DNA from 3 places in the Rossellomorea sp. FM04394 genome. Region 2 is predicted to be linked to each of the others. Evidence: riboswitches for the same ligand, from Rfam matches in the RefSeq annotation. Region 2 holds a riboswitch; each other region holds the start of a gene.

Region 1 (10,952 bases), 680 kb from region 2:
AAAAACTCGAAGCACTAACGGAAATGGATAAGAGAATAAATGTGCTTCATATCGACTCACTGGAAAAGGGATGGCTCGGGAAAAATCAGGCATTATATAAAGGGTATCAGATATCAGAAGGAGAACTCATCCTTTTCACAGATGCCGACGTCATTTTTAATGATCCGAGCATCCTGACAAAAGCAGTGTCCCTGCTTCGAACACAGAAGCTGGATCACCTGACACTGGCTCCACATATAAAATCACAATCCTTCTGGCTAAAAAGCTTTGTTGCTTTTTTCTTATTCGGTTTTTCTTTTTATAAGCGACCCTGGAAAGCAAACGACCCCTCCTCTAAGATAGGGATGGGCATTGGCGCCTTCAATCTCATCACAAAATCTGTTTATGAGGAAATAGGTACCCATGAGAGGATCAAGCACATGCCCGATGATGATTTACAGCTAGGGATCCAAATAAAGAAACACCACAAAAAGCAATCCTTCCTCACTGCCCTCAAGTCTCTGGAGGTGGAATGGTATCGCTCATTGAAAGAAGCTTTTAACGGCTTAGAAAAAAATACGTTTGCCGGTCTTCATTATTCCTTTCTACTTGTATTGTTTGCCATGTTAGGAGTCTTCTGCTCTACTGTACTTCCTTTCATAACGATTTTCTCAGGGGAGACCCCGATTCGAATCGTAAGTATGATAATCATTCTTTTCATCGGTATTACCTATTTAAAGGTCATTAAACAGATGACGAAGGAGACTCCCCTTCTCTTTCTCGCATTACCTGTAACCGCCCTTTTATTTATCTATTCCATAGGACGAGCCACGTTTTTAACCTTTAAACGAGGCGGAATCGAATGGCGTGGAACAGTTTATTCGTTTAAGGAACTGAAGCAAAAAAAGAAGTAAAGCACATTTCTTTCCGAACAAAAAAGGTGTTGTTATACTTCATGTGTAGTACTATTTAGAAACCCGAAATAAATACCACGTCATGGAAGGTGATTAAAATGAACGTAAAGCTATTTCAACCATATTCGCTTAAAGAGGTAGAACTGAAGAATCGAATTGTAATGGCACCTATGTGCATGTATTCTTCCCATAACGAAGATGGAAAAGTTGAAAACTGGCATCGCACCCACTATACGAGCCGTGCTGTCGGTGGTGTCGGCCTCATCATTCAAGAAGCAACTGCGGTCACTCCCCAGGGGAGAATATCCCCGCAGGATTTAGGCATTTGGGATGACGAACATATTGAAGGGTTGAAAGAGTTAGTGGGCTTGATCAAGGAACAGGGGGCAAAGACCGGGATTCAGCTTGCTCACGCAGGAAGAAAAGCCGTTCTTGAAGGAGACATCCTTGCTCCATCTGCGATTCCATTTAATGAAGAGATGAAGATGCCCGTTGAAATGACGGCGAATGATATTAAAGAGACTATAACGGCATTCATTAAAGGAGCAGAAAGAGCGAAGAAAGCGGGCTTTGATGTGATTGAAATTCATGGGGCACATGGGTATCTCATCAACGAATTCCTGTCTCCACTATCCAATAAACGTACCGACGAATACGGTGGATCTGCAGAAAACCGCTACCGCTTCCTTCGTGAAGTCATCGATGGAATTCAACAAGTGTGGGACGGACCTCTACTCGTTCGTGTTTCTGCCAAAGATTATAACGAAGAAGGATTGGACGTTGAAGACTATGTTGTGTTTGCCCAATGGATGAAGGAACAAGGAGTCGATCTTATCGACGTAAGCTCCGGTGCACTTGTACCTGCGCGAATTCCAGTGTTCCCTGGTTATCAGGTGAAACTTGCCGAGACCATAAAAAAAGAAGCGAAGATCGATACAGGTGCAGTCGGGCTGATTACAACAGGTATACAAGCAGAAGAAATCCTGCAAAACGAGCGTGCTGACCTCGTCTTACTTGCTCGTGAATTGCTTCGTGACCCATACTGGCCAAGAACGGCAGCCAAAGAGTTGGGTGTAGAGATAGAAGCGCCTAAGCAGTATGATCGCGGCTGGTAAGAATACGGAAAAAGCGCTCAATTGGTAACCAATTGAGCGCTTTCTTTGTATGGTCTATTTTTCTAAATAAGCGTATTTATATCCATATTGAGCACCAAACTTATGAATGAATACATTCTCCACTGAACCCTTTTCTAAATAGGCTACACCTTTTTGGTAGACCGGTGAAATCGCCATTTTTTCAAACAGGATTTTTTCTGCTTCTTGAAGAGCCTTCCAGCGCTCTTCTGGTTTCTCTAACAATTCTCCTTTCGACTTTAAAATTAACGAGTCAAACTTCTCATTTGCAAATCCAGTCCGATTAAATGGACTCTCTGATAGAAGCATATCAAGGTAAGCCATTGGATCTGGATAATCAGCTGACCATCCAGATAAACTGATTTCATATTCCATTTTATTTTCCAATTCTATTTTTTGTTTAAAAGGCTGTTGTTTGATTTTAATCGTAAGCCCTTCGAGATTAGATTCTAATTGGTTTTTAATATACTCCCCGATTTTCCGGGAAGATTCCGTGTCGTAATTAAGTAATTCCACTTCAATAGAATCAATGTTTTCTTCATCCATTGCTTCCTTCCACAGAGCTTGCGCTTCTTTTAGGGTTCCTTCATTCAGGGGTCCAACGGTATCTCTGAAGTCCTTTCCATCAGGCCCTTTCGTTAATCCCTTTGGAACAAAATAATAGGCAGGCAAAGACCCGTCGTTTAATAGCACATTCACCAAGTCCTCTTTATTGTATGCCAGATCGATTGCCCTTCTGGCTTTTTGTTTCGATAAGATAGGATTTTTTTGATTTAGTCTAAGGAAAAACATTCTACTGTCGGAAAAGCTTTTGAAGTCAGGGCTCTCCTTATATTGATCTACTAATTCAGCCGATAGAACCACTTGATCAATTTCATCAGTATTAAATAGGTTTATCGCCGTAGAAGAATCTTTTACGATATCAACTTCAATTGCATCCAGATTCACTTCAGAGTGATCCCAGTAGTGTTTATTTTTTTCTAATAAATAGCTTTGCTCGTGCTTCCATTCTTTCACAACAAATGGTCCGTTGTATAACGTTGTATCCGCTTCTAAGCCGTACTTAGATCCACTATCTTCCACATACTCTTGTGAGAGGGGCGCAAACATTGGAAGTGTGGTTAATTGTAAGAAATAAGGAACCGGATGTTCTAATTCTACTTCCAGAGTATGTACATCGATAGCTTTCACACCCAGCTCGTCCGGTCCTGATTTTCCTGTATTGATTTTTTCGGCATTTTTTATATCGTATAGGATGTAAGCATACTCTGCCCCCGTATCAGGATTAACCCCCCGTCTCCAAGAGTAAACGAAATCATCCGCTGTGACTGGCTCTCCATTTGACCACTTGGCGTCTTTACGTAGATGAAACGTATAGGTTTTCTGGTCTTCACTTACATCGAAACTCTCTGCTATTGCCGGCTTTGGATTATCCTCTTCGTCCAGTTCGAATAAGCCTTCAACGACACTTGCCAGTACCTGGGCAGACACTGTATCTGTTGTCAAAGAGCTATCCAATGTCGGCATTTCAGCCGTTTGAACAAGACGCAAAACCTGCTGATCTTCACTTCCTTGTTTAACATCTGAAGTGGCATTTTGATTACATGCTGTTAAAAGTAAACATAAAATTATAAAAGCAAAATACTTATTGATTTTTCTCTTTATCGAACCCATACTATTTTCCTCCTAGTAAATTCCTCAATCATTATTGTCCTTGACATATGTACCCTGGTAACTTCTTAAAACTTCCCCCTTTCAATAAAATAAAAAGCCCTCTTCTTGAAAACAAGAAGAGGGCTGATTTAACTATGAACTAACATACCTAAAATGATCTCCTTATCTTTCAAGCGATATGCTTGCTGGAGTTGGCACAGTACTATAATAAGTCTGTTGCCGAGGTTTCAAAGGGCCAGTCCCTCCACCTCTCTGGATAATGGAAAAATTATTAAATTATAGAAAAATATACACGATGAAAACAATTATGTCAATATAATAAAACTCACATTTTGAACATCATCTATTCGGGTTGTTCAGTCTCATACACCTTCTGTACCTCATACCTGAAACCTAAACAACGATAGTTTTGTTTTCGATACATCAATCTCGGAGTATCTTCCCCATCCGCTACCAATATCACGGTCTTATCAGGGAATTGCTTCATCACAAACTGTTGAAGCCTTGCCCCTATCCCCTTTTTTTGAAACATTTCATGAACCATCAGCCCATCGATTTCTGCTGTATGATCTTCAATGATCACATCCACGGATCCGGCCGGGGTCCCCTTATAGAAAGCGAGTAGCTGCACCAAACGGGGATTCTGAAAATTCCTCTTATGCATATCCACCTTTTGATCGGCAAAATCGGGGCCATACTCCAAATCCTGCTCGTATTGAAATGCAAGGTACGCATTGAGCTCCGCCTCGGTCACTTCCCTTACTTCGATATCAGGGATGTCTTCAAGTATTGGGAATTGACCTGGCTCGATAAGATACAATTCATTGAAACCTGTCTCATATCCTTCATCCTTAAAATAATCCATCAATTCCTCTGAAGGTTTATGATCGTCAGGAAAAAGAAACTTTACATGCTTCTGGCCTTTTGATTGATGAAATTCCCTCAAGAACAGGGCAGCCTCTTTAAATTCAGCCAGCGTTGGATGTTTTTTGAATTTAAGAAAGTTACTATCATACCTTGTTAACATTTCTGGAAAATGAATATGTTTATAAAGCTCATTCTCACCTATTTCATGTCCTGGATTATAAATATGGTCAAATGTGATTTCCTTCATTCGTACTCCCCTTTTCCTCTATGAACTTACTCCCATATCCGTTGAACAGATGCCCCGTCTTCTTCGACTTTTACAACATACACATCAGGATTGGAAAGGGCGAACAGCTCATCATATCCGTATTTCTCATCAAACAGTCTTAAAATCAGCGTGGTTAAGTTTCCATGACTCACGCAGACAATATGATCTTCTTCTTTTTTTAATATGTCTTCTATAAAAGACCTTGCTCTCTCCGTCGCCTGATCATTCGACTCTCCGCCTGGTAACGCAAGGGAAAAGTCCTCAAAACTGTCTTTTAATTTTTCCATCCAATCAGGAAGATCATGATCACTTAATATTCTTTCTCCTAAACGATCATCTTCCTGTACGGTTAATCCCGACTGATTTGCAAAGGGAGCGATTGTTTCAACGGCTCTCACAAACGGACTGGAATATATCGCTTGAATGGGTCGTTTTTTTAAAAAAGCAGCCAATTGGTTCGCTTGATTCTTTCCTTTTTCCGTTAAATGCGCATGAAGCGGTTGTCCTTCCGCTTTTGCGTGACGTACGATATAAATCGTCTTCATCCCTTCACCCCTCTACTTCTTTAAAGGTATGACATATTCCATAAAATCCTTGGCTATATACGTATCAGGGAACACTTCCCTTGCTTCCCTCTCCAACTCTTCCCAGGACTCTTTGGCATATCGAGAGGAAATATGGGTTAAAAACAGCAATTTAGCCCCTGCTTCTAAAGCTGTCTCCCCCGCTTGCTTTGTCGTCGAGTGGTAATACTCACGGGCCATTTCCTCCTGATCCCGATTGAAAGTCGCTTCATGAATGAGTACATCTGCTGACCTTCCTAAATCGACAGCATTTGAACAAACCCTGGTGTCTCCAAGAATCGTCACAACACGCCCTGGAATCGAAGGTCCAAGAAAATCCTTTCCATTGAGCTCTGTGCCGTCTTCCAACTGGACGGTTTCGCCTGATTTTAATTTCTTGTAGACGGGTCCAGGTTGAATACCTATCCCCTTTAATCGGTCAACTTGAAGGACACCCGGTTTATCTTTTTCAACCACACGGTATCCGAAAGTCGGCAAGGCATGATCCAGCTCCCTCGCCTCGACTATAAATCCTTCATCTTCGAAGATGGCCCCTTCCTCGATCTCAATCACTTCAAGGGGATATTGAAGATGCGTCCGACTGACAGATAGAGACACGTGGATATACTCTTTGATTCCCTTGGGTCCATATACCGTAAGCTGGGACTCCCCACCTTGGAAGGAGCGGCTCCCTAATAACCCAGGCAATCCATAAATATGATCCCCGTGTAGGTGTGAGATGAAAATTTTTTCTATTCTTCTCGGTTTCAAGCTAGTATGTAAAATTTGATGCTGCGTTGCTTCTCCACAATCAAAAAGCCAAACCGCACCGCGCTCTTCTAATAATTTCAAAGCAATACTGGTTACATTTCGGAGTTTAGCGGGTACCCCTGCCCCAGTTCCTAAAAATAATAGTTCCAACTTATTCACTCCTAAAATGAGCTATGCTGCCTTTATTTTAGCACATCCTACGCTTATTTACCTTTCCCTTCCATAGAGAATGAAGAATTTTCATCATACTCAGTTAAACAAATCGGTAATAAGAATGAGAATTAAAGCCAACATAATGACGAAGATGCTCGTGCATAAAACGCTTTCATTTTTCCCATTAAAAAAGTCATCAGCATATAATTTGCTAAATGAACCAGAAGTCTTTAAAATTAAGTAATTGTATAGGATATGAAATAAATAAGAAGAAATGCAGCTAACAATAGCATCAAGATAAAGTGAGGTCATGACATTGAATAATTCAAGTACACCATCATCTCTCATTACGATTTTTGGAGCGACAGGTGATTTAGCAAAAAGAAAGCTATATCCATCTCTTTATCATTTGTTCCGTAAAGGGAAAATCTCAAAGCGTTTTGCCGTTGTAGGGGTCGCTCGACGTGAATGGTCAAATGAAGAGTTTCAGGAACATGTAAAAACATCAGTACATAAAGCGTTAGGCAGCAACGAAAACATAGATGAGTTTGTGTCTCATTTCTACTATCAACCGAATGATGTTTCAAACAGCGACTCGTATAAAGCGTTGAAGAATCTTTCTGATGACCTGGATGAAACGTATGAATTAGAAGGGAATCGCATTTTCTACTTAGCGATGGCACCTGAATTCTTCGGAACCATTACAGAACAGCTGAAGGATCAAGGTGTAACCGATACAAATGGTTTCCAACGACTTGTCATTGAAAAACCATTCGGTCACGACCTGCCTTCAGCCGAAAAACTGAACAGCCAGATCAGGGAATCGTTCTCTGAGGATCAAATTTACCGTATCGACCACTATCTTGGGAAAGAAATGGTGCAAAACATCGAAGTCATCCGTTTCGCCAATGCGATGTTTGAACCCCTATGGAATAATCGATATATCTCAAACATCCAAGTCACTTCCTCTGAGGAGCTGGGTGTTGAAGATCGTGGACGCTATTATGAAAAAAGTGGAGCTCTCCGGGATATGGTTCAAAACCATCTGCTTCAAATGGTCGCCCTACTAGCCATGGAGCCCCCAATCAAATTGACGACAGACGAAATCCGCAGTGAAAAGGTCCGTGTGTTACGATCCCTGCGTCCGTTTGAACATGAAGAAGTGAAAGATTATTTCGTTCGAGGTCAATATGGCCCTGGAACATCCGGCAACCAGGATCTCCCAGGTTATCGCGAAGCAGAAAACGTGGATGATCACTCGAATACTGAAACATATGTTGCCGGGAAACTGATGATTGATAACTTCCGTTGGGCGGGTGTTCCATTCTATATCCGCACAGGAAAAAGAATGGAAACAAAGTCAACGAAGATCGTCATCCAGTTCAAAGATATTCCTATGAACCTGTATTACAACCCGGACAAACCACTTGCACCAAACTTATTAGTCATTCATATTCAGCCTGAAGAAGGGATCACCCTTCACTTAAACGTGAAAAAATCCGGACAAAACATTGAAACGACTCCAGTGAAACTAAACTTTGCCAACACCAGTGTAGACGGGATGAACACGCCGGAAGCATATGAAAAGCTTCTATTCGATTGCCTGCGCGGGGATGCAACCAACTTCACTCATTGGGATGAAGTGAAGTTATCCTGGGCATTCGTCGATAAGATTTCTGAAGTATGGGAACATACACGTGACGGAGAATTCCCGAACTACGAAGCAGGATCAATGGGTCCGAAAGCAGCCGACAACCTGCTGGCTAAAGACGGCTTCTACTGGTGGCCGATTGCGAATCTAGACGTGGACCAATGCTAAGGAAGGTGTGGAAATAATGAAAATTTATGATGTAACAGCCCCAATCTTTAACGGAATGCCGGTTTATAAGAACAAACCGGAAAAACAACCTACGATCGATACAAAAACGAATGGTCATGTAACAGAGTCCCGCATCTCAATGGATGTTCATACAGGAACACATGTAGATGCTCCCCTTCACATGATCAACGACGGTGAAACAATCGAAACGATCGATATCGAGCAGCTCGTTCGTCCCGTTAAAGTATTCGACCTAACAAAAGCAGATGAGAAAATCAGCCTCAAAGATATCGAAGGATTAGAAATTGAAGAGAATGATTTCATCCTCTTTAAAACAAAAAATTCATGGGATACCGAATTCAACTTTGAATTCATCTATGTAGCAGAAGATGCAGCGGCGTACCTTGCAGACAAAAAAATCTCAGGGGTTGGAATCGATGCACTTGGTATCGAAAGAGCCCAGGAAGGACACCCTACTCACCGCAGCTTAATGGGAAGCGGCGTCATCATCATGGAGGGACTTCAACTGAAAGACATTGAAGCCGGACAATACTTCATGGTTGCCGCTCCACTAAAGATTGAAAACACCGACGCATCACCTGCACGTGTGTTGTTGTTTGATGAATTGATCGGGTGATATTCGAAAACGACTCTCTAGTTTACTAGGGAGTCGTTTTTTTGATTTGTTAAAAATGCACCTATCTTCTACTATGAGAAACGTTTAATATCTTCCTAATGACAATTTCCAAGTCATCGGAATGTCTGATGACATATAAATAATCAGCTTCTCCTTCACCAGGTGCGGCTACATCTTTGAAGTAACCATCAGTCTGTTGACGTTTTAGCACTTCTTCAAAAGTAGTGGCGCTCCTGAAGATGCCTGTACTACGCTCACTGTTCGCCACTCTGGCTTGAAGAACCCGCTCGGGGATATCCAAATGGACGAGGATCGTGGTTAATCCCTTCTGATTGAAACGCTCCAGCAGCTTCAACCGTCCACTGCGGCTCAGATTCGAATTACAGAGAATGAGATGCAATGAAGTCTCATTCATGGCGTAGTCGACAATGGTTCGACTGACGGCATACTTGAGCGTATTAGGGCCTTCCATTGGAAGCAGGTACCTATAAAAGGTGTTGATGAATTCTGCATGGTTATCCTGGTCGATCACAACGGAATTCTGCAATTGTTCTTCCAAGCTCCTGGCAAAGGTTGATTTTCCGCTATGAGTTTTACCGACTGTCATGATTACAAGCCTTGACATGAATGGACCTCCAATTCTTATTAAAAAACTCAATTTCCAGATGTATAGTTTCTTAATATTTTCTTTGTGCTTTGAAAGTTTTTCTGCTTTCGTCAATCATTTAAAAAAGCCTTATAGACGTCCCCAATGACCCCTTTTAATTGATGAACACCCAAGTCTGTATTGGTCATGATGACCAAACCACTATCCAATTGTGGATATGCCACCATCATGCATTGAAAACCAACGCCCCAGCCAAGTGATGATATTTCGATTCCCTTGTCGTTTTTATCCAGGAAGACCCCTAGTCCGGTCCATTCCTTACCACCTTGTGGATTGATCATTTCAGCTGCTTTACTGGACGAAATTTTGAGTTTGCTTTTCCCTTTTAACGCATGAATAAGTTCAACCACTACAAGGGCTAGATCAGTTGGGGTTGTCCACAGTCCGGAAGCAGCAGGATACGGATAGATTGGATATTTACCTTTCACTACTTTTCCGCCACTCGTATGACCGCAAGAGACATTTTGAAATGGAGGACTAAATGTACTATTTTTCATATGTAATGGCTGAAAAAGACGTTCCCTCATGACTTCTGAAAAAGGGTTCCCAGTAACATCTTCTATCAACAGTTGTATGATACAGAAGCCTGCATCAGAATAGTGAAAGTCCCTTTTAGGGCCATATTTCAATTCAATAGGAACCTTACAATAAGGGGATTTCCCTTCTAACAGGTCAACCATCGTCGGCGTTCCGAACTTTGAATTGAATTCATTGAAGCTGCCTTCAGGATCGACAACCCCCGATTGGTGACTAAGTAATTGTCTTAGGGTAACATCTCCATTATATTTATGTAGAGGAACCTTCCATGTTGTTAGCATTTTATTTATGTCTTCATCTAAATCCAGAATGCCTTGTTCCGTCAAGGTCATCACCAATATGGCGGTTAGAAATTTACTGATTGAACAAGCACTGAAAATCGAATCACTTTCCACCCGTTTATCCGTTCCTGCTTCGAGTAAACCGAAGCATTCTGTGCCGCTGATGCTGCCACTCTCAATGACTGCCATGCTTAATCCCGTTACTCCATACTCTTTCATGCGCTTTTGTATGTTGATCATTTGTGGTTTCATCATATCCCCCATCGTTCTATTAAATATGTTCCGGCTCCAGCAAACTCACGACCTGAAGTTGATGGAAACATCTTTCATCGATTTCTTCCATATCATATGATCAGACCCGTTACCCCAATAATCCTTCAGCCAATAATCAGGCTGCCCAAATTTTTTCATCCATATCTTTTGGGCAACGCCATATCCACTATCCAGACAGAATTCCTGGATTCCTTTGTTTAGAAAAGTAAGGAACATGACGTTTAATAGTAATGTCCCTACACCACGCCCTTGATGATCGGGATGCACAAACACCGTTCCGACTTCATATATCTCATTCAATGCCCCGTCAGTACAGGTGCGAATCAGTTCACTGGCAGGACCGTATTCAATGGTGCCGATGATGTCATCGTTCTTTTCTGAAGCGATTAGAAAGCATCGGTTCGTCCCATTAGTGT
Region 2 (10,952 bases):
TGGGGGGAAGGTCTCTCTTGAAACGTATTTTGATATGGCTAGAGGCGCGAAGGACGCGGTGGCATTAGAAATGACAAAATGGTTTAATACCAACTATCACTATCTCGTGCCTGAACTTGATGGGATCGCACCACAGTTAGTGGAAAATCGTCCCCTGCATTTTTATAGAGAGGCAAAAGAGAAACTGGGTATAAAAGGTAAACCGGTTATCTTAGGTCCTTTCACTTTTGTGAAATTGTCCAAAGGGTATGAAACCGGTGATTATAAAACTCTTGTTGATCAATTTGTCCCTCTTTATGCTGAAGTATTGCGTGAATTACAGGAAGAGGGTGTAGAGTGGGTACAAATGGATGAACCGATCTTGTGCACTTCCATCGGGGATGAAGAGATGGATCAATTCAAAGAAGTCTATCAAACGCTTAAAGAATCCTGCCCCGGGTTAAAGATCATCCTGCAAACCTATTATGATAGTTTGGAAAGGTACCAGCGGGTGTTAGCACTCCCGGTAGATGGCATAGGGATAGATTTTGTGCATGATCGTGGTGAGAATTTGGCGGCGCTGAAAAGATTTGGTTTTCCTAAGGATAAAATCTTGGCTGCCGGAATTCTCGATGGAAGGAATATTTGGAGAAGTCGTCTTACTGATACCCATACGCTTCTATCGTTCATTGCAGGGTATGTTCCGAGTGATCGCTTAATCATTCAACCATCCTGCAGTTTACTACATGTACCAGTAACCTTGCAGAATGAAGAAACACTTGGCAGTCCCCTCATTGACGCTCTATCATTTGCTGATGAAAAATTACATGAAATCACAATTTTAACAAAGGGGATTCGTGACGGAGCTGATACAATAGAAGATGAGATCGTTCAAAGTGTAACGGCGATTAAGAATTTAAACGAATCACCGCTGCGTAATAATAGGGAGGTGCAGGAAAATGTTGAAGAATTGCACCAAAATAATGTCGGTAGAAAGGTTCCTTTCCATGTTCGTAAGCTGGAACAGGCGAAGTACTTTTCATTACCTTTTCTACCTACCACTACAATCGGCAGTTTTCCTCAAACCCAGGAAGTAAGAAGGCAGAGGTTGAAGTGGAGGAAAGGCGAGCTCTCTGATGGGGAGTATCAACAATATATTCATGCGGAAATAAAACGCTGGATTATAATTCAGGAAGAAATCGGCCTTGATGTATTTGTACATGGTGAATTCGAACGGACGGATATGGTTGAATTCTTTGGTGAGAAATTAGAAGGTTTTCAATTTACGAAGTTTGGATGGGTACAATCATACGGTTCCAGATGTGTGAAGCCGCCACTCATATATGGTGATGTGAATTTCAAAGAACCGATGACGGTTAAAGAAACCATATATGCTCAATCATTAACCGATAAACCGGTTAAAGGGATGTTAACGGGCCCGATCACGATTCTAAATTGGTCATTTGTTCGGAATGATGTATCACGATATGAAGTAGCGAATCAAATCGCACTTTCTCTCCAAAAAGAGATAGAGGAATTAGAAGCCAATGGGATTCGGATGATACAAGTCGATGAGCCGGCACTTAGAGAAGGACTCCCTTTAAAGAGTGAGAATTGGGAGGAATATCTAAAGGCTGCCGTTTATGCTTTCAGATTGGCCACTTCATCTGTACAGAACCAAACCCAGGTCCATACCCATATGTGCTATTCGGATTTTGAAGATATTATAGATGCCATCAGTGATTTGGATGCTGATGTCATCTCAATTGAAACATCAAGAAGTCATGGGGAATTGATCCATGTTTTTGAAGATCATACGTATGACAAAGGTATAGGTCTTGGGGTATATGATATTCACAGTCCCCGGGTGCCGAAGCGTGAAGAATTAATCCGTAATATACATCGGGCTCTAGAAGTGCTGGATCCCGAATTATTCTGGGTCAACCCGGATTGTGGTTTGAAAACACGTGGGATCGATGAGACAGTTTTAGCGCTTAAGACCATGGTGGAAGCTGCGGATCAAGTGCGTGAAGAGGTGTTGCTTAAAAAGGAAAGATAATTGACGGGGAACGAAGAGATATAGGTCGCGTGTAGCTGTACCTTCCTTTGATCCACATTTTTAAGACGCAGGGCGCAGTTGAAAGGGATTGCGTCCTGTTCATAAGGAGAGAATAGAAAATGTCATACATAGCCATAGGAAGAATCATTCAAGTATTTAATGAACTTCACCCAAATCGTACCATCCTGTACCTGGTGAGTGATAGGGGGATGGATGAGTTCCCAAAAGGGAGGATTTCATTAAAAACCGCTTTAGAATGGCAGGCAAAAGAAAAGATATGTAATGTTTATGCTCCCAATTAAAAAACGAAAGGGAGAAAAAATAAGCTTCCCAAAATCCTTTAAATTGTGTTAACTTAATGTTATAAACAGTTTACATACACAAGGGGGATTTGAAAGTGAACGGAGAAAAACTAAGGGTGATCATTCACTGTGCCATCTTTGCTGCGATTACGGGGATTTTTGCTCAAATCGAGATTCCACTGCCACTCGTTCCAATCAGTGGGCAAACATTAGCAGTAGGAATTACGGCGACGATTCTTGGAAGCCGATATGGAGCGTTCGCCATGGTATGCTATGCAGCCCTGGGAGCAGTCGGTGTGCCTGTATTTGCGGGCTTCAGTGGAGGTGCACAGGTACTTGTCGGGCCTACGGGAGGCTATATTTTTGGCTTTATCGCAGCGGCTTTCTTTACAGGCTTCATTCTTGAAAAAACAAAATTCACCATTCCAATGGCGATGGTTGCCAATACAGTTGGGATGATGATTACATTGATCCTGGGTACCATTCAGTTGAAATTTGTTGCTGACCTTAGCTGGAGTCAGGCGATGGCAGCAGGTGTTTATCCATTTATCGTAGTTGGACTTATTAAAGCGTTCCTTGCAAGCTGGATTGGAATTACCGTTAGACAACGTTTGGTTCAGGCGCGGTTGATCGGGAATCGGAAAGTAGCAGCATAGTGAAAAAGTTGACTCTTTGTTGGGAGTCAACTTTTTTATTACTAAAATTTATACATAGACCAATATCCTATATCCTTGAATCCAATACGCTTATAAATTTTCCCTGCTTCAGGATTATCATAGAATAAGCATAATTCTTTTCCTTCTTCTAATACGTCCCGACAGAGCTTCGTCATGCATTCCGTCGCGTATCCTTTTTTCTTGTACTCCGGATGGGTACAAACAGCGACAATCATCGCAGACATACTGTTTTCAGCGGTTGTAGAGGCGGAAGAAACAAATTTACCGTCTTCTTCTACGTAATAGCTTCTGGAAACTCCGGCTTCCATGCTATGTTTTCTTTTTTCTACGCAAAAATCCCCGCCGCTGAACTCAGGAATGCTGTTCAACAGATCCACAAGTTTAGGAATATCAGTGAGGGTAGCCTCTTTCACTTTTGGGAGGTCTTGTCGATCCATTGATTCGGTGTTGTCGCATTTCGCATAATACATATGTCTTTTTGATTTAATTTCTCTGGATAAAAAGGGTTCAACCTCAGTGACGATCCGTCTTAAACCTGAAACGATGCTGTAGTCTTCATGTCCATTAATGATAGCGGCGAATCCTTCAGCATCAAATTCAGCCATTGAAAACGGAATGAAATTTTCACGGTACTTAAGAAGAATTCCTCTTAAATTTCCTTCCTCATCGAAGTCGCCCCAGATCTTCTGGAAATCCTGTTCATACCCAAAGGCTTCAATGTCCCCGATAATAAACAAATTCTCAGCCGGCTGCCGATGAATGAGCTGCTGGCAAATATCATGATCCTCTTCTGTAAGCTGTCTGATCATTTTAATTCCCCTTCGTGAATTTTAATCATTATCATACCAAAATTAGAAATATTTAGTAAAGTATTATTTTTAGGAAAATTTAAATGACAGCAAGAATGTTTTGCATAAATTCAGTTGGACTAACAGAAGTTACTAATAGCTGCATAATTTTTAATGGAAATACCATGTATGGTTTTAAATGGACCGAAATAGGGAATCTTAGCATCAATCACAGTTATTAGGAGGGAAAACTCATGCTTTGGACCATTATTGGAATTCTTTTAGTCCTTTGGTTGCTTGGATTGATTTTTAAAATCGGGGGAGCCATCATCCATATCTTACTCGTTATTGCCATTGTAGTATTTTTATTTAACAGAATCACCGGTCGAAAAAAAGGATTATAACCATAACAAAGGTCCGTCCCTCAACAATGAGGGACGGACCTTTGTATATAGACTACTTAACGGATGGGCCGCCTTTTAGTTCGATTTCAGATGGTACGTTTGAGAATTTCTTGAAGTTCTCGTTGAATTTATGGGCAAGTTCTTTTGCTTTCACTTCATAGGCTGCTTCATTGGACCATGTTCTTTTTGGTTGAAGCACTTCGTCCGGAACACCAGGAACGTGAACAGGGATGTTCAGACCAAAGATGTCGTCCGTTTCTGTTTCAACGTGAGTCAGTTCGCCTTCAAGGGCTGCTTGAACCATGGCACGAGTGTAAGATAACTTCATGCGGTTACCAACACCGTATTCTCCACCAGTCCACCCGGTGTTCACAAGGAATACCTGTGCACTGTGCTCATCGATTTTCTTACCAAGCATCTCGGCATAGCGGGTTGCAGGAAGTGGCAGGAATGGTGAGCCAAAGCATGTTGAGAATGTTGCTTGTGGTGAAGTGATCCCTCGCTCCGTACCTGCAAGCTTGGATGTATATCCGCTTAAGAAGTGGTACATTGCTTGTTCTTTCGTCAGTTTGCTGATTGGAGGTAATACCCCGAATGCATCTGCCGTTAAGAATACGATTGTATTTGGATGTCCTGCAACACTTGGTTCAACGATGTTCTCCATCGCTTGAAGAGGGTATGCAGCACGCGTGTTTTCAGTTAATGTGTTATCCTCATAATCCGGGATGCGGGAATTGTCATCAAGGACAACATTTTCAAGGACAGAACCGAAACGGATGGCATCGAAGATCTGTGGCTCTTTTTCACGTGTAAGGCCGATACATTTCGCATAGCAGCCGCCTTCGATATTGAAAACACCGTTCGGAGACCAACCGTGTTCATCATCTCCGATTAAACGGCGGTTAGGGTCTGCGGATAAAGTCGTTTTTCCAGTTCCGGATAAACCGAAGAACAATGCCACATCGCCTTCACGTCCCACGTTTGAAGAGCAGTGCATGGAAAGGATATCGGATTCAGGGAGCACATAGTTCATGACAGAGAAGATCGATTTCTTCATTTCACCTGCATATTCAGTACCACCAATCAGGACAATTCTTCTTTCGAATGATACAATGATAAATGTTTCAGAATGAGTTCCGTCAACTTCGGGATCCGCCTTGAAGTTCGGAGCAGAAACGATTGTGAATTCTGATTGGTGACCCTTTAGCTCTTCTTCTGTTGGGCGAATGAATAATTGATGAGCGAAAAGATTATGCCAGGCAAATTCGTTGATCACCTGAATCGGCAGTCTATGTTTTGAGTCGGCACCTGCGAACCCTTTGAAAGAAAATACTTCTTCTTTTTCTTTTAAGTAATTGATCACTTTCGTATATAGTTTATCGAATGATTCAGATGAGATGGGTTGATTGACAGATCCCCACTCAATCTTATCCTTCGTGGATGGTTCTTCAACTATAAATTTATCCTTAGGAGAGCGTCCTGTGTATTTACCAGTTTCTGCTCTGACTGCACCTGATGATGTTAAAACGCCTTCATTACGTTGAAGGACTTTTTCAACTAGTTGGGAAACAGATAATTGTTCCTGAATGTTTTGACCGTTAAGTAATTCTGTTAATTCATTAGACATGCTCACTGAATTCATTAGAACCCTTCCTTTATATAAATTTATTTAATGGCATCGCTTACTTCTCAAAAATAGTATAACACAATCAAGCTATTAGTCTATACTATTTATTTAATTTTATAATGTGTCTCCATTTTGTCACATTTTTCGTCCAAATACAGCTTGTTTCTTCTTATATATATGAAGAAAAAATCTAAATGTTTAGCCTCATTACCCCATTAGGTTATTTTAATCGAGAAAAATGGTTGGAAGTCTTAAAAAGAGGCTAAAAGATTGGTTAAACCTGTCACTCGAAAAAAAGTTGACACCTCTAGTCCTAAACGTTATCATTGTTCCTTGAACGGATACTCTTATCCTGAGCTGGTGGAGGGAGCAGACCCTATGAAACCCAGCAACCTGCTAAATAGTGAATGGATCGCATTTCTTGAAACGATCCGATTAAGCGAAGGTGCTAAACTGAGGCAAGGTCTATGAACCTTGAACGATAAGAGAGAAAAGGCGCGGCTATGATCTGAAACCTTTCCTCTATTGCTTTAATCATGAGGAAGGGTTTTTTCTGTTTATAGTGGATCAAATGCACATAATTCATGATTTTTTTATAAAAAAACCATGTTTACTTCATACTACTTAGGGAATGAGTACCGTATCTGTTTAATGTTTTGTTAGATCAGAGTCTAACAAATAGCTTAAGGAGGAACCTTGATGTCAACTAAACGTCGTCTGTTTACATCTGAGTCCGTAACCGAAGGACATCCAGATAAAATTTGTGACCAAATTTCTGATTCAATTCTTGATGCAATTCTTACCAATGATCCGAATGCCCGTGTGGCATGTGAAACGTCTGTTACAACGGGTCTTGTTCTTGTTGCAGGTGAAATTACAACAAGTACGTATGTCGATATTCCAAAAATCGTTCGCGAAACGATCCGTGAAATCGGCTACACTCGTGCGAAATACGGCTTTGATGCTGAAACATGTGCAGTACTTACATCCATCGATGAGCAATCTGCTGATATCGCTCAGGGTGTAGACCAGGCACTTGAAGCCCGTGAAGGTCAAATGACGGATGAAGAAATCGATGCAATCGGTGCAGGTGACCAAGGGCTAATGTTTGGATTCGCTTGTAATGAAACGAAAGAGCTTATGCCTCTTCCGATTTCCCTTGCACACAAAATCTCCCGTCGCCTGACTGAAGTTCGTAAAGAAGAAATCCTTCCTTACCTTCGTCCGGATGGAAAGACGCAAGTAACCGTTGAATACGATGAAAACGATAAGCCGGTCCGTATCGACACGATCGTTATCTCTACTCAACATCACCCTGAAGTGACGCTTGAGCAAATCCAGCGCAACTTGAAAGAATATGTCATCGACCCGGTTGTACCGAAAGAACTGATCGATGGAGAGACGAAATATTTCATCAACCCGACAGGCCGTTTCGTTATCGGTGGACCACAAGGTGATGCAGGACTTACAGGACGTAAAATCATCGTTGACACTTACGGCGGATACGCTCGTCACGGTGGTGGTGCATTCTCCGGTAAGGATGCAACGAAAGTGGACCGTTCAGCGGCTTATGCAGCACGTTACGTAGCGAAGAACATTGTGGCAGCGGGACTTGCTGAAAAATGTGAAGTTCAATTAGCGTATGCAATCGGTGTTGCTCAACCGGTATCGATTTCAATCGACACATTCGGAACGGGTAAAGTATCAGAAGACGTATTGATTGATGTTGTCCGCAACAACTTTGACCTGCGCCCTGCAGGAATCATCAAAATGTTGGACCTTCGTCGTCCGATTTACAAGCAAACAGCTGCTTACGGACACTTTGGCCGTAACGATCTTGATCTTCCTTGGGAGCGTACAAACAAAGCTGAAGCATTAAAAGCAGAAGCATTAAGCGAATAAGAGAAGATATAGATAGAAAAGACCAACACTTATCAGGGTGTTGGTCTTTTTTTTCGATAGGGGTTGGCGGTGGGGGAGTTTATTTTATTGCGTGGAATGGCAGATATACTCCGACTTTGCTAGATATATTCTGAAAACGGTAGATAAATCTGAAACGGGGACCTTCATACAAGAAAATCTTCCATGAGTATTCTCAGGAAGGATGGGGTATCCCAAGTATATAAGAAGTTAAAATGGTTTGATGCTCTTATAATATTGTCCTTTTTCCGCGTATTCCCTGGAAATGCGCTTCATCTCGCTAATATCATGTTCGTTCAGCTCTCTTACCACTTTTGCTGGCCGACCGAATGCCAGTGTATTGGGAGGTATGACTTTTCCTTGTGGAACAAGGCTTCCTGCCCCGATAAAGGCTCCTTCTCCAATTTCAGCATTATCGAGAATGATCGATCCCATGCCGATTAACGCTTTTTTTCGGATTTTGCAGCTATGTAGAATCACCCCATGGCCGACGGTTACTTCATCTTCAAGAATAAGAGGGTTATTTGGACTCTGATGGAGTATGGAATTATCCTGTATATTTACTTTATTACCGATTTTCGTTGGAGCGACATCCCCTCTTATAACGGTGTTAAACCAAATACTGGACTCTTCACCGATCTCCACATCCCCAGAGATGGTCACATAATCAGCAATGTAAGCCGAGTGAGAGATGACTGGTTTTTTATCATAATACGGATAGAGCATTTTTTACTACCCCTTTCAATAATATTTACTATAATAAATGGTAGCAGAATTCAATCAATTAGAGAACTATAAAGGAGGATTTGCCATGTGGAAATGGGAAACAGATCAAGAAGCAAAAGCAGTCATCGTCATCATCCATGGAGCAATGGAACATCATGGCAGGTACGGTTGGCTCATTGAAATGTGGCGTGCAGCAGGCTTCCATGTCATAATGGGGGATTTACCGGGTCAAGGTATGACCTCAAGAAGTAAAAGAGGACATATCGATTCCTTTGATGAATATATAGTGGAAGTGAAAGATTGGGTACAGGCGGCTTATCAATTTGAATTACCTGTATTTATGATTGGTCATAGTATGGGGGGGCTTGTCGCCGTCCGCATGCTTCAGGAATCCCATGTGAAACTGGCAGGTGTAATATTGTCCTCACCTTGTTTAGGCTTGGTTACTACGCCTTCTAAACCTATCGAGCTTTTGTCCTACGGGTTAAATAAAATTGCTCCTATGGTTAAATTCCCATCAGGGTTAACAATCGATATGGCAACGAGAAATGCAGATGTCCGTGAAATCGACAGCAATGATTCACTTTATATCACCAAAGTGTCTGTACGCTGGTACCGGGAACTGGCGCATGCGATAAAATTAGCTTTTGTTAATCTTGATAAGATGCCTGACGTTCCATTACTTGTCCTACAGGCCGGTGACGACAAAATCGTGGATAAAAGAGCAGTGAAGAAGTGGTTCAACGAACTGTCTTTATCTGAAATGCATTACAAAGAATGGCCGAAATGCTATCATGAAATCTATAATGAACCAGAACGAGAAGATATATTTGAGTACTCCAAAAATTTCATTGAAAGTCGCTTGAAAGCGTTAGGTTACATTTTGTAAAAGAGGTGGTAAAGGTGTCCATTCCAAGTGATCCCTTTTCGTTAATGACAAGAGTATACCGAAATGTTTTTCCGATTGTTCATAAAGAGTTAGATGAGTGGAAGAGGCGTGCAGAAGCGATCCCCAACCAAGAATTGAGAAACCAGGCCCTTTCAAGTATTGAGCATAAAACGTTTCACTGTGAAGGTGGATCGATTTTATCACTTTTGGCACTGGATAAAAAACAGGATACAATCCGATTTATCGTCGCTTATCAAACGATAAGTGATTATTTAGATAATCTGTGTGATCGAAGTGTTTCTCTTGATCCAGAGGATTTTACCCTTCTTCATCAATCCATGAAGGATGCCTTGACAGTGGACGCTGTGCCTGTCAATTACTATGCATTAAGAGCAGATCAGGATGACGGGGGGTATCTCAGGGATCTGGTGCTTACCTGTCAATCCGTTCTTGCAAATCTAAGTCATTACGGCAGCATCAAGGGTGATCTGCTCGAATTGTGTGAATACTATTGTGATCTGCAGATACATAAACACGTGAAGAAAGAGGAGAGAGTGGAAAGGCTTCAGAATTGGTTTGAAACACACCGGTCGAACCTCCCTGAAATGAATTGGTACGAGTTTTCCGCCTGCTCAGGTTCGACCCTCGGTATATTCTGTTTAGTATCATACGCCTGTCGCAGCGATTTTCAGCCGTCCTACACAGAGAAAATAAAAAGCGGATACTTTCCGTATATTCAGGGCTTACATATTCTTCTCGACTACTTCATCGACCAAGATGAGGACCTCGAGGGAGGAGACTTAAACTTTTGTTTCTATTATGAGGACGATGAGCACTTAAAAGGTCGACTCCTTCATTTCTTGCAAAAAGCAGATGAACATACCCATGAGCTGCCGCACGCTCACTTCCATCGTTTGATCAACAAAGGACTCATTGGCGTTTACCTGTCAGACGAAAAGGCAAGCAAACAAGAAAAAGTACAATCCTTCTCCAAAGAATTCATCGGACAAGCCGGCTGGATCACGAGATTCTTCTACATCAACGGCAAAATCTACCGCAAATGGAAAAAACGCAAAAAAACATCCTGAATAAGAGGGACGGACCTTTGACACCAGTGTCGAAGGTCCGTCCCTTTTTTTGTCTATTCCATCAAACTTAAGTCGTATGAGTAATTACTAAATTCGACCTTTAATACCATATTTATACAAAAAAGTATTCGTTGATTTTCATCAGATCGCGACAATTTACCCATCCGTTCATTCGTGGAATTTCATACTATTTATCTAAAAAACTATTATTTCGTAATACTAAATAACTAATATATTCTGAAAATATTTACTTTTCAGAATAATGGAGTATATTTTAATTAGTGTAAAAATTTAGTACAGAAAAAAGAGGGGGAATACTGTTTGAAATCACGTAAAGTATTAACAATGGCCATGGCTGCGGCATTAAGTGTAGGGGCATTTGCTGTACCTGCATCAGCTGCAACCACAGTGCCTGAAAATGTGTTAGCAAAGCCAACGGTGAAACACGAACATAAGCATGGAGGGCCTTTCGATTTAGGCATTGCGAATGACG
Region 3 (10,952 bases), 1.1 Mb from region 2:
GGGTTCTTTCTCCCTCCTCTCATGAGAGATGCTGAACTAACCCAGAAAACCCTTCATGAAATCTTTCATTACGTCGCGTCCGGGGAATTGAAAGTAACGGTTGGTCATGTGTTTCCATTAGAGGAAGCAGCAAAGGTCCATTCACTCATGCAGGCAAGAAAAACGGTAGGAAAGGTAATCCTGCAGCCATAATACTAGCTGGTTAGTATACGATCCATCTTATAGGGGGGAATCTGGATGAACTTACGGTTATCAGATGAACAAAGGATGATCCAAAAAACCATCCGTAAATTTGTTGAGAAAGAACTGATACCTTTAGAAAATGAAGTGTTAAGAAATGAACGGGAAGGAAAACCAAGTCTTTCCACGGAAAAAAGAAATGAGCTGCAGTTAAAAGCAAAGGAAGCAGGGTTCTGGGGGATCAATACACCTGAAGAATACGGTGGAGCGGATCTCGGGCAAATGATGATGGCCATTGTTTATATGGAAATCTCCAAAACCTTTGTGCCTTTCAGTTTCGGTGGTTATGCAGATAACATCCTATACTATGCCAACGAAGAACAGAAAAAGAATTATTTGATACCCACTATAAACGGAGAGAAAAAGTCCTGCTTCGCCATGACGGAACCGGGAGCTGGATCCGATACTCAAAACATTCGGATGACCGCAGTGAAGGATGGAAATGAGTGGGTGTTAAATGGTGAAAAAACCTTTATTACGGGCGGAAATGAAGCAGACTTTGTCATGGTCATGGCGGTGACCGATAAGGAAAAGCATCGGCGGACGGGTCGGGACGGAGTAACCTGTTTTATTGCCGATCGTAGCATGGGATGGACATCTGAATACATTCATACCATGGGGGAATGGGGACCGGCCAGTCTGTTTTTTGATGACGTGCGGGTGCCTGAGGAAAATATTCTGGGTGAAATCGATGGTGGCTACAATCTGGGCCTGGAATGGATCGGGTTCGCACGGTGGATTGTAGGGGCACAAGCGGTAGGGGCAGCGGAACGCTTACTTCAAATGGCGATCGACTATTCAAAGGAAAGGGAGACATTTGGAAAGCCAATCGCGGATAGACAAGCGATTCAATGGCAGATCGCTGACTCTGCCGTGGAAATTGAAGCTGCCAGATGGCTTGTGCTAAATGCAGCATTCACGCTGGATCAAGGAGAAGATAATCGCCATGTTGCATCGATTGCCAAGCTGTACGGATCGAATATGGGCAATCGGGTAGTGGATCGGGTCCTTCAAATTCACGGAGGGATGGGCTACACAAGAGAGCTTCCCATCGAACGCTGGTATCGTGAAGCAAGGTTGTGGCGGATTTATGATGGTACGGATGAAATTCAAAAACTGATCATTTCACGGAATCTATTAAAAGGGCATGTGAAAGTGGGCCAATTTGTTTAAAGCGATGGGGAGGTAATGTGAATGGGTAATAGATTCAGAGGAAAAGTAGCTTTAGTAACAGGCGGGAGCCGGGGGATCGGTAAAGCGATTGCAAATCTCTTTGCAGAAGAGGGGGCAAAGGTTGCCATCATTGACGTGGATGAAGTGGCGTTGATGGAAGTCAGTGAGGAATTAAGAGAGTATGAAATATATACAAAAGTTGCGAATGTAGTAGAATCCCAAGAAGTAGAAGAGGCCATTAAAGAAGTCTATGAAACTTTCGGCTCCGTTGATATTGCCGTCAACAATGCAGGAGTCATCAGAGACAATTTGCTATTTAAAATGACCGATAACGACTGGCAAACGGTCATGGATGTGCATTTGAAAGGATCATTTAACGTAGCGAAGGCAGCGCAAGGTTATATGGTAAAGAACAAGTATGGTCGTATTATTAATATCTCGTCTACTTCTGCACTGGGTAACCGCGGACAGGCAAATTATGCCACGGCTAAAGCCGGCCTTCAAGGTTTGACGAAAACTCTGGCTATTGAGCTTGGTCCACGTGGGATTACGACCAATGCAGTCGCCCCCGGATTCATCGAAACGGAAATGACCAGGGAAACGGCGAAGCGGATCGGAATACCCTTTGAACAACTGGTGGAAGCGAGTCTTCAAGGAATTCCCGTAGGAAGAAGCGGGCAGCCGGAAGATATAGCGAATGCAGTGGCGTTTTTCGCGGATGAAAGCTCGTCATTCGTTAACGGTCAAGTCCTCTACGTAGCTGGCGGGCCGAAAGCCTAAAGGGAGAAAGAGGTGAAGGATATGTTTCAATCTTATATTGGTAAGCGCTCAACTTCCGTAGAAAACTATGTGGAAAAAGGAGCAGTACGTAAATTTGCCGAAGCCATCGGTGATCTCAACCCCATTTATGTTGATGAAGAAGCAGGAAGACGATCCAGATACAGGGGGAATATCGCTCCCCCCACTTTTCCCAGAGTGCTCGACTATGGAACGATTGAAGGTTTTCATTTACCAAACGTCGGGTTAATTCATGGTGAACAATCATTTCACTATGAAAGACCACTGAAGGTCGGGGAATGCATTCGGTGTTACACGAAAATAAAAGATTACTATGAACGGAAAGGTTCGGGTGGAACACTTGGTTTTCTTGTAATAGAAGACATCGGTGAAGAATCAGGAGGGAAAAGGATTTTCACATCCGAGGCGATTGTCATCATCACAGAAGCGGTTAGAGAGAGGTTGGGAATATGACTACACTATCATCCTTAAATATAGGTGAAACGCTTCCCATTGTTGAATTAGCTCCAGTCTCGAGAATCGACTTAATCAAATACGCAGGAGCATCTGGGGATTATAACCCCATTCATACAATCGATGATGAGGCACATAAATTGGGTCTTCCAGGGGTTATTGCCCATGGCATGTGGACGATGGGTAATGTCTCCAAGCTTTTTAGTGATTATTTTGAAGAAGGATATATCAAAGAGTACACCGTCCGGTTTAAAGGAATGGTTGTATTGAACGATGTCATTACATTGAAGGCAGAAGTATCAGAGAAACAGGATGATCTTTTACATTTTAAAGTCTTTGCGGTCAACCAGGACCAGAAGAAAGTGCTCGAAGGTAAATTAATGATTCAATTATTTTGATCACCGGGGTAAAATAGTGTCCTATAGCGTTCATAAAGCGAATAGAAATAAAGAGAATGAAGGCTTTGCAAGAAAAATAAGTAAAAAGACACAAATCCGATGGAAAAACTCGGGTTGACTTCCCCGTAGAATATGATATTATTTAGAATATTAAAATTAATAACTCTTATCCAGAGTGGTGGAGGGATCTGGCCCCGCGAAACCCAGCAACCTACGTTATGTAAGGTGCTAATTCCAGCAAAATGTGAAGTCATTTTGGAAGATAAGGTATCCTTACCTGAACAACTTTCCAAAATGGAGGGTTGTTTTTTTCATTCATGATTTTTCTGGATAAGATAAAAATTGGGGGAATCATGTGACTAAAGAAAAAAATCAAGAAGCAGAGTATGATGTAGTAGTCGAAAAGATCACTTCGATGTTGAAGACGATGAGTTTCGGGTCGATTACCATTGTGGTCCAGGACGGTAAAGTCATTCAATTGGAGAAAAACGAGAAAGTGCGAATTAAATAAGCTGACTAGACAAACTAGAGGCGCATAACAGAGATAAAGGAAATCCCTATATCTTGTTATCGCCTCTTTTTGTTTGGATGAGCGGGAAAGGGGTGTATCATGTTAACTTATCAAACTTGGAAAAAACCATCCATCGAATTTGAAATTGATCAGGTCTATAAAGGAGCGTTAAATGTTCTCGAGTGGACGTATGACCATTATGGTGAAAGTGTCGTCTATGCATGCAGTTTTGGCATTGAAGGGATCGTATTAATCGATCTCCTTACCAAAGTACAGCCGAAAGCAACCATTGTATTTCTTGATACAGGAGTTCATTTCAAGGAAACCTACGAAACGATTGAAAAGGTGAAGCAGAAGTATCCTGGTCTCACCATTCATATGAAAAAGCCTGAATTAACGCTCCAAGAACAAGCAGAAACTTATGGAGATAAGTTGTGGGAGAAAAACCCCAATCAATGCTGTCAAATTCGAAAGCTTGACCCTCTAAAAGATTCCTTATCCAAAGGAAATGCTTGGATTTCAGGGTTAAGAAGAGAACAATCATCTACAAGAAGTCAGGTTGAATTCATCAATAAGGATGAAAAGTTTCAATCCATTAAGATTTGTCCTTTAATTCACTGGACGTGGAAGGAAATTTGGAGGTATGTCCATAAGCATAACCTATCCTATAATCCACTTCATGATCAGGGGTATCCGAGTATCGGATGCTTCCATTGTACAACACAAGCCTTAGACATCAATGATCTCCGCTCCGGAAGATGGAAAGGAAAAGGTAAAACCGAATGCGGTCTTCATTAAAAGAGGTGATATTCTTTGCTTGAAATATTCGCCCTGATCATAAGTTTGTTCTTTGCTATGAACATTGGTGCCAGCGGAGCGGCAGCATCGATGGGGGTTGCGTATGGTGCAGGAGCCATAAAGAATATCAGGGTAGCACTATGGATCTGCGCTGGAGGTGTCCTTAGCGGGGCGGTTTTAGGTGGTGGAGAGGTTGTTAAAACCATTAGTTCAGGGATTATCCCGCAGCATTTACTTTCCATCAAAATTGTGGTCATCATTTTGTCATCCGCCACCATATCCTTGTTTCTGGCAAATGTGATAGGAATTCCGCTGTCTACAAGTGAAGTGACGGTCGGAGCGGTTGTAGGAGTCGGAGTCGCATATCAAGTTCTTTATGTGAAATCACTTTTAACGATCATGTCATTCTGGGTGATTGTCCCGGTCATTGCCTTAGGGGTTACATGGGTATTCGGTATAGGTTTAGTAAAACTTGAAAAGCGCGGTTTCCATTTTGAAAAAAGGTGGCTTGCGTACCTTTTGATCATCGCCGGGTTCTTTGAAGCCTTTTCGGCAGGGATGAACAATGTAGCCAACGCCGTCGGTCCATTGGTGGGTGCGGGTTTACTGTCTCCATCCCGGGGGATATGGCTGGGTGGTCTATTCGTTGCCCTCGGAGCGATCTTACTTGGCAAAAAAGTAGTGGAAACAAACGGAAAAAAAATTACACACTATTCAAAAGCGGAAGGAATTGTCATTTCCTCTACAGGAGCGATCCTAGTGATGGTGAGCTCACTGTATGGATTACCGATCCCGCTCACTCAGGTTACTTCATCCTCTATCATAGGCATCGGGATGGCGAAGAACGGCAAACATATGCTGCAAAAGAAAATCGTCAAAAAAATCGTTAAAATATGGGTGGTTTCACCCCTGATTTCACTTAGTATTTCATATTTTCTAGTAAAGCTCGTGATCGATAGCGATCTGTATTCGGTCGTTGTTCCAATAAGCGTCATTATCGCAACTGTGGGAGCACTATCCCTCGTGCGAGTGATCAATGAAGAAAGGCGATCCGTTCACGAAGACGGAGGCGGAATTTAATCTGAATTCCGAGTAAAACAATATGTTAAGGAGGATAAATGATGAGTTTACAGCCCCACGGAGGAACGCTTGTTCAATCGTATTTACCAGAAGAACCCTATGAGGATATTCTACATGAGATCCCATTAGACGAAATCGCGTTAAGTGATCTGGAACTCATTGGAATAGGTGCATACAGCCCTATAAATGGATTCTTGACCGAAGTTGATTATCAACATGTAGTGGAAAGTTTACGTTTGCAGAATGGCAATGTGTGGAGCATCCCGATTACCCTGCCCATTGCAAAAGAAAAAGCAGGAGACGTAAAGAAAGGCTTAAAGAGCCGCCTTGTTTATAAGGGAGAAACATATGGCCTCATTGAAGTTAAGGATATTTATGAACCGGACAAACAGAAAGAAGCCCTTCTCGTATACGGAACGACCGATCCGGTCCATCCAGGTGTCAAGAAATTATTCCAACGGGGAGATGTGTACGTAGGTGGGAAAATCAGCCTGATTAAACGTCCTTCCAAAACGTTCAACGAGTATACATTCGACCCAAGTGAAACGAGAAAATTGTTCAAGGAAAGGGGATGGAAAACGATTGTCGGTTTCCAAACGAGAAATCCTGTTCACAGGGCCCATGAGTATATTCAGAAAACGGCATTGGAAACCGTGGATGCACTCTTCTTAAATCCACTGGTTGGCGAAACAAAGGCAGATGATATCTCAGCGGGCATCAGGATGGAGAGCTATGAAGTTCTGTTACAGAACTATTACCCTAAAGATCGTGTGTTTTTAGGAGTCTTCCCTGCTGCCATGAGGTATGCAGGTCCAAGGGAAGCCATCTTCCATGCACTGGTACGGAAAAATTATGGATGCACGCATTTCATCGTCGGGAGAGATCATGCAGGTGTCGGTGATTATTATGGTACCTATGATGCACAGAAAATATTTGATCAGTTCAGTAAAGAAGAGATAGGGATCACCCCTCTCCGCTTCGAGCACAGTTTTTATTGTGAGAGGTGCGAAGGGATGGCAACTACGAAGACCTGTCCTCATGATAAGAGCGATCACGTTATATTATCAGGGACAAAAGTGAGAGGAATGCTCCGTAACGGGGAGGTCCCCCCTTCGACGTTCAGTCGCCCTGAAGTGATCGAAGTGTTGATTAAAGGTCTAAAACAAGAAGCGGGACAAACGACTTAAGGAGGGTACCGGGTTGAGTGAAAAAACAGAAAACGTCGTATGGCATGAAACGTCAGTAACGAAACAGGAGAGACGTAAAAAAAATGGACATGAAAGTTTTATTTTGTGGTTCACGGGTTTATCCGCTTCAGGGAAATCGACTGTTGCCAATGCATTGGCCCACTCCCTTTTCGAACAAGGAAATCAGGTCTATGTTCTGGACGGGGATAATGTCCGTCACGGATTAAATCATGATTTGGGATTTAAGGAAGAAGATCGCAAGGAGAATATCAGGAGGATCGGCGAAGTGTCCAAACTTTTCATCGACAGCGGTCAAATTGTCCTGACAGCCTTTATTTCACCATACAGGGAAGACCGTGCTCTCGTACGAAATTTAGTGGAGAAGGATGAATTTATCGAAGTTTATGTGCATTGTTCTTTAGAAGAATGTGAAAAGCGCGATCCAAAAGGCTTGTACAAAAAAGCACGAAAAGAGGAAATCACTCATTTTACAGGAATCAGTGCTCCTTATGAAGCACCTGAAAAACCGGAAGTGGTATTGGATACGGAGAAATATTCAATTGAAGAATGCGTGGAGCACTTACTAACTGTATTGAATCTAAAACAGCTTATATAAGGGGAGAGAATCATGGCATATTCAAAATCATGGGAGTCAAATGAAAAATTGAACAAAACGGAACAATGGAAACTGGAGAAAGACGGGTTGTCTATCTTTGGAGACATTCCTTACTATGCGGAAAACGGCTTCTCTTCGATTCCGAAAGAAGAGTGGGATAAGTTTAAATGGGCAGGTTTGTATCTGCAAAGACCAAAGGAAGATGGCTATTTCATGATGAGGGTGAACGTCCCGTCGGGCATCCTTACACATGAACAGGCTCTGGAGCTCGCTGCCATTTGTAAAGAGTATGGAAGAGATGTCTATGACATCACTACCCGCCAGGCGATCCAATTTCACTGGTTGAAGATTGAACAGATTCCCGACATCTTTGAACGTCTGGAAAAGGTCGGATTGTCTTCTGCGGGTGCATGTGGTGATATCACACGTAATATAGTCGGAAACCCCCTTGCAGGGATCGATCCTGATGAACTTTTCGATACAAGGGGTATTGTGAAAGAAGTGTATGATTTCTTCCAGCACAATGAAGATTTTTCAAATTTACCGCGAAAATACAAAGTAGCCATCTCCGCAAACATCAATAATGCGTCGAATGCCGAGATTAATTGTGTTTCCTTTGTTCCTGCGAAAAAGCTGATTGACGGTAAAGAAGAAGTCGGCTTCCATCTGAAGATCGGTGGAGGATTGTCCGCCAGACCATTCCTCGCCCAAGAGTTGGATGTTTTCATCCTTCCTCACCAAGTGAAGGAAGTCGCAATAGCCGTTACTACGATTTTTCGCGACTTCGGTTATCGGGAAAAAAGACACTTGGCACGGTTGAAATTCCTGATGGCCGACTGGGGACCTGAGAAATTCAAAGAAACCTTATTACAGTATGTTGAGCTATTACCGGCGGGAGTGGATGCCGTGGAAGGTTGGAATGCAGGATATTTCTACGGAGTGCACCCTCAGAAACAGGCAGGACTCAATTATGTGGGGCTGAATGTACCGGTTGGACGCTTAAATTCCGATGAAGTATATGAGCTTGCGAGAATCTCCAAGAAATATGGGAATGGCGAACTTAGAAACTGTAATTCTCAGAATCTCATCATTCCAAACATACCAGATGAACATGTCGATGCTTTGCTTTCTGAGAAAATCTTTGATCGTATTTCAACAAGTCCTCTATCCTTCATCGGGTATTCAGTATCATGCACAGGAATCGAGTATTGTAATCTGGCTTTAGTGGAGACGAAGGAACGAATGAGACAAATTGCCAATCAATTGGACCAGGAACTTTCATTGGATGTCCCTGTCCGGATTCACATGGTCGGGTGCCCGAACTCATGCGGTCAACGACAAATCGCTGATATCGGGCTTCAAGGAATTAAAATGAGAACAAAAGATAAGAAGATGATCGAAGCATTTGAAATATACGTCGGCGGAACTCTTCAAGACGGTGGAAAACTGAACGAAAAGCTAAAAGGGAAAGTGGAGGCCGGTAATCTGACAGGTGTGGTAAAGCAATTGCTGCTTCATTTTAAACAGTCAAAAGAACCGGGGGAAGCCTTCTTTGACTATATCAACCGGGTCGGTACCGCTCCCCTTCAAGAATCGTTAGATCAATTACTTCAGGAAGCGTAAGGAGGCTCACGGAATGAACTTGTATCGATTTGAAGTGACGACCAAGGCATTTGTCACGATTGTCGTAGTGGCGGCAGAATCAGATGGGAAAGCCTTCGATCTAGTAGAAATTGAACTTGAGAAGTATTTTTTGAAAAAGCCTGACGTGGTAGACATCTCTCTTTATGAGAAACGTAGAATCCGTGGAAATGGTGCAGGGTTTGTTCTGCATGAACAGGAAACAATCATCAAATCTTAAGGAGGAAAATTGGATGGGGAAGGTTTACTTGGTGGGAGCGGGTCCAGGGGATCCTGAATTAATCACATTAAAAGCATTGAAATCAATACAAAAAGCAGATGTCATATTGTATGACCGTCTGGTGAATAAAGAGCTTCTAACCTATGCGAAAAAAGGAGCCGATTTGATTTACTGCGGGAAACTGCCAAACTATCATACGATGAAACAAGATACGATCAATCATTTTCTCGTGCGTTACGCTGCCGGCGGCAAGGTAGTGGTGAGATTAAAAGGGGGAGATCCCTTCGTATTTGGAAGGGGGGGAGAAGAAGCAGAAGCCCTCGCAAAAAAAGGAATTCCCTTTGAAATCGTCCCTGGAATCACTTCGGGCATAGCGGCGGCTGCCTACGCAGGGATTCCCGTTACACACCGGGATGCCAGTTCAAGCGTCGCCTTTGTTACCGGGCATAAACAAAATAATCAGCAAGAAGATGAAAAGTGGGAAAGTCTGGCCAAAGGAATCGATACACTAGCTATTTACATGGGGGTCGGCAATCTTCCTTACATTAAAGAAAAACTCATTCAAAACGGGAAGTGCAAGGATACGCCCGTGGCACTGGTCCATTGGGGAACAACGGAAGTGCAAAGAACCGTAACAGGCACGCTGGATACGATTATCGATATTGTAAAAGAAGAAAAAATTGAAAACCCGAGCATGATCATCGTCGGAGAAGTGGTCCGTTTCCGGGAGAAGATTCAATGGTTTGAAGAAGCATTTGATAAGAAATCGATCATGAGTGAGGCACTGTAAATGACACGCGCGGTCTTATATGTTTGTCATGGAAGTCGTATTGCAAAAGCCCGTGATGAAGCCATTGCTTTCATTGAAAGATGCCAGAAGCATGTAAAGGCGGATATTCAGGAAATAAGTTTTCTTGAGCTTGCATCACCTTCCATTGAAGAAGGTTTTGAAATATGTGTGAAAAGAGGGGCTTCACACGTATCCGTCGTACCGCTTCTCCTTTTGACAGCGGTTCATGCAAAGAAAGATATTCCAGATGAAATTCGAAAATGTCAAGACTCATATCCCTGGATTACGGTAACGTATGGTAAGGCTATTGGGGTTCACGATAAGATGGCTGAAAGCGTCATAAAGAAAATACATGATGCTGCCTCAATTGACTCTTCCACCGTTGCCGTATTGATAGGAAGAGGAAGTTCAGACCCCGATGTTACAAAGGATTTAGGAGCCCTGGCTGAACTTGTACAACGAAAGACAAAGTTAGCAGGTGTAAAGACCTGTTACTTAACAGCGGCCACACCAAGCTTTTCAGAGACCTTGGAATCTGTCACGAATACAGAGAGAAACGTCATTTTTATTCCCTACTTGCTGTTTACCGGGTTACTCATGAAAGGAATTGAAAGGGAGATCACCCGAACCGAAAATGAGCATATCATTCTGGGGAATTATTTAGGGTATGACCCCCTTGTGGAAGAAGCATTCCTGGACCGGGTGAATGAAACCCTCTGCGTTAAAGGAGAATCATATGCTGCCTATCATGATTGATGTGAGAGGGAAACAAGTAACGATTGTAGGCGGAGGGAAAGTTGCGTTTCGTAAACTTACTGTATTTTTAGAGCAAGGGGCAAGGATTACAGTCATCAGTCCCGATGCTGATGATGGAATTCAAGCATTACATGAAGAGGGTAGAATTTTATGGGTTAAAAGAGAAGTGGAACCAGATGATTTACGAGATGCTTTTATCGTCATTGCTGCCACGAATGAAAGATGGGTGAATGAACAAGTGAAAATTCACTCTGAGGAAAACCAACTTTTATGCGTGGTGGATGATGGTGA

What was found. Region 2 has a riboswitch for S-adenosylmethionine ahead of metK (methionine adenosyltransferase). Riboswitches for the same ligand answer to the same signal wherever they lie in the genome.
Region 1: linked by a shared signal. The riboswitch ahead of ACCB35_RS14205 (peptide ABC transporter substrate-binding protein) and the one ahead of metK (methionine adenosyltransferase) in region 2 are both predicted to bind S-adenosylmethionine.
Region 3: linked by a shared signal. The riboswitch ahead of ACCB35_RS11795 (YezD family protein) and the one ahead of metK (methionine adenosyltransferase) in region 2 are both predicted to bind S-adenosylmethionine.

The regions. Positions count from the first base shown of each region.
Region 1 covers NZ_CP168654.1:2,796,108-2,807,059, forward strand. The annotation lists gene ACCB35_RS14195 (glycosyltransferase) at 1-893, shown strand, start outside; gene namA (NADPH dehydrogenase NamA) at 992-2,008, shown strand; gene ACCB35_RS14205 (peptide ABC transporter substrate-binding protein) at 2,063-3,691, opposite strand; SAM riboswitch class I at 3,860-3,963, opposite strand; gene ACCB35_RS14210 (GNAT family N-acetyltransferase) at 4,044-4,814, opposite strand; gene ACCB35_RS14215 (histidine phosphatase family protein) at 4,841-5,380, opposite strand; gene rnz (ribonuclease Z) at 5,393-6,319, opposite strand; gene zwf (glucose-6-phosphate dehydrogenase) at 6,633-8,141, shown strand; gene ACCB35_RS14230 (cyclase family protein) at 8,158-8,778, shown strand; gene ACCB35_RS14235 (ATP-binding protein) at 8,840-9,403, opposite strand; gene ACCB35_RS14240 (serine hydrolase domain-containing protein) at 9,496-10,515, opposite strand; gene ACCB35_RS14245 (GNAT family N-acetyltransferase) at 10,561-10,952, opposite strand, start outside.
Region 2 covers NZ_CP168654.1:3,475,673-3,486,624, reverse strand. The annotation lists gene metE (5-methyltetrahydropteroyltriglutamate--homocysteine S-methyltransferase) at 1-2,038, shown strand, start outside; gene ACCB35_RS17525 (hypothetical protein) at 2,158-2,340, shown strand; gene ACCB35_RS17520 (biotin transporter BioY) at 2,430-2,996, shown strand; gene ACCB35_RS17515 (GNAT family N-acetyltransferase) at 3,038-3,826, opposite strand; gene ACCB35_RS17510 (lmo0937 family membrane protein) at 4,060-4,209, shown strand; gene pckA (phosphoenolpyruvate carboxykinase (ATP)) at 4,262-5,851, opposite strand; SAM riboswitch class I at 6,181-6,324, shown strand; gene metK (methionine adenosyltransferase) at 6,536-7,738, shown strand; gene ACCB35_RS17495 (gamma carbonic anhydrase family protein) at 7,967-8,482, opposite strand; gene ACCB35_RS17490 (lysophospholipase) at 8,568-9,371, shown strand; gene ACCB35_RS17485 (tetraprenyl-beta-curcumene synthase family protein) at 9,386-10,459, shown strand; gene ACCB35_RS17480 (immune inhibitor A domain-containing protein) at 10,811-10,952, shown strand, end outside.
Region 3 covers NZ_CP168654.1:2,358,603-2,369,554, reverse strand. The annotation lists gene ACCB35_RS11820 (zinc-binding alcohol dehydrogenase family protein) at 1-192, shown strand, start outside; gene ACCB35_RS11815 (acyl-CoA dehydrogenase family protein) at 238-1,413, shown strand; gene fabG (3-oxoacyl-ACP reductase FabG) at 1,435-2,193, shown strand; gene ACCB35_RS11805 (MaoC family dehydratase N-terminal domain-containing protein) at 2,215-2,664, shown strand; gene ACCB35_RS11800 (MaoC/PaaZ C-terminal domain-containing protein) at 2,661-3,062, shown strand; SAM riboswitch class I at 3,226-3,331, shown strand; gene ACCB35_RS11795 (YezD family protein) at 3,418-3,573, shown strand; gene ACCB35_RS11790 (phosphoadenylyl-sulfate reductase) at 3,673-4,371, shown strand; gene ACCB35_RS11785 (anion permease) at 4,429-5,451, shown strand; gene sat (sulfate adenylyltransferase) at 5,493-6,638, shown strand; gene cysC (adenylyl-sulfate kinase) at 6,652-7,254, shown strand; gene ACCB35_RS11770 (nitrite/sulfite reductase) at 7,267-8,877, shown strand; gene ACCB35_RS11765 (DUF3906 family protein) at 8,891-9,115, shown strand; gene cobA (uroporphyrinogen-III C-methyltransferase) at 9,129-9,905, shown strand; gene ACCB35_RS11755 (sirohydrochlorin chelatase) at 9,906-10,661, shown strand; gene ACCB35_RS11750 (bifunctional precorrin-2 dehydrogenase/sirohydrochlorin ferrochelatase) at 10,642-10,952, shown strand, end outside.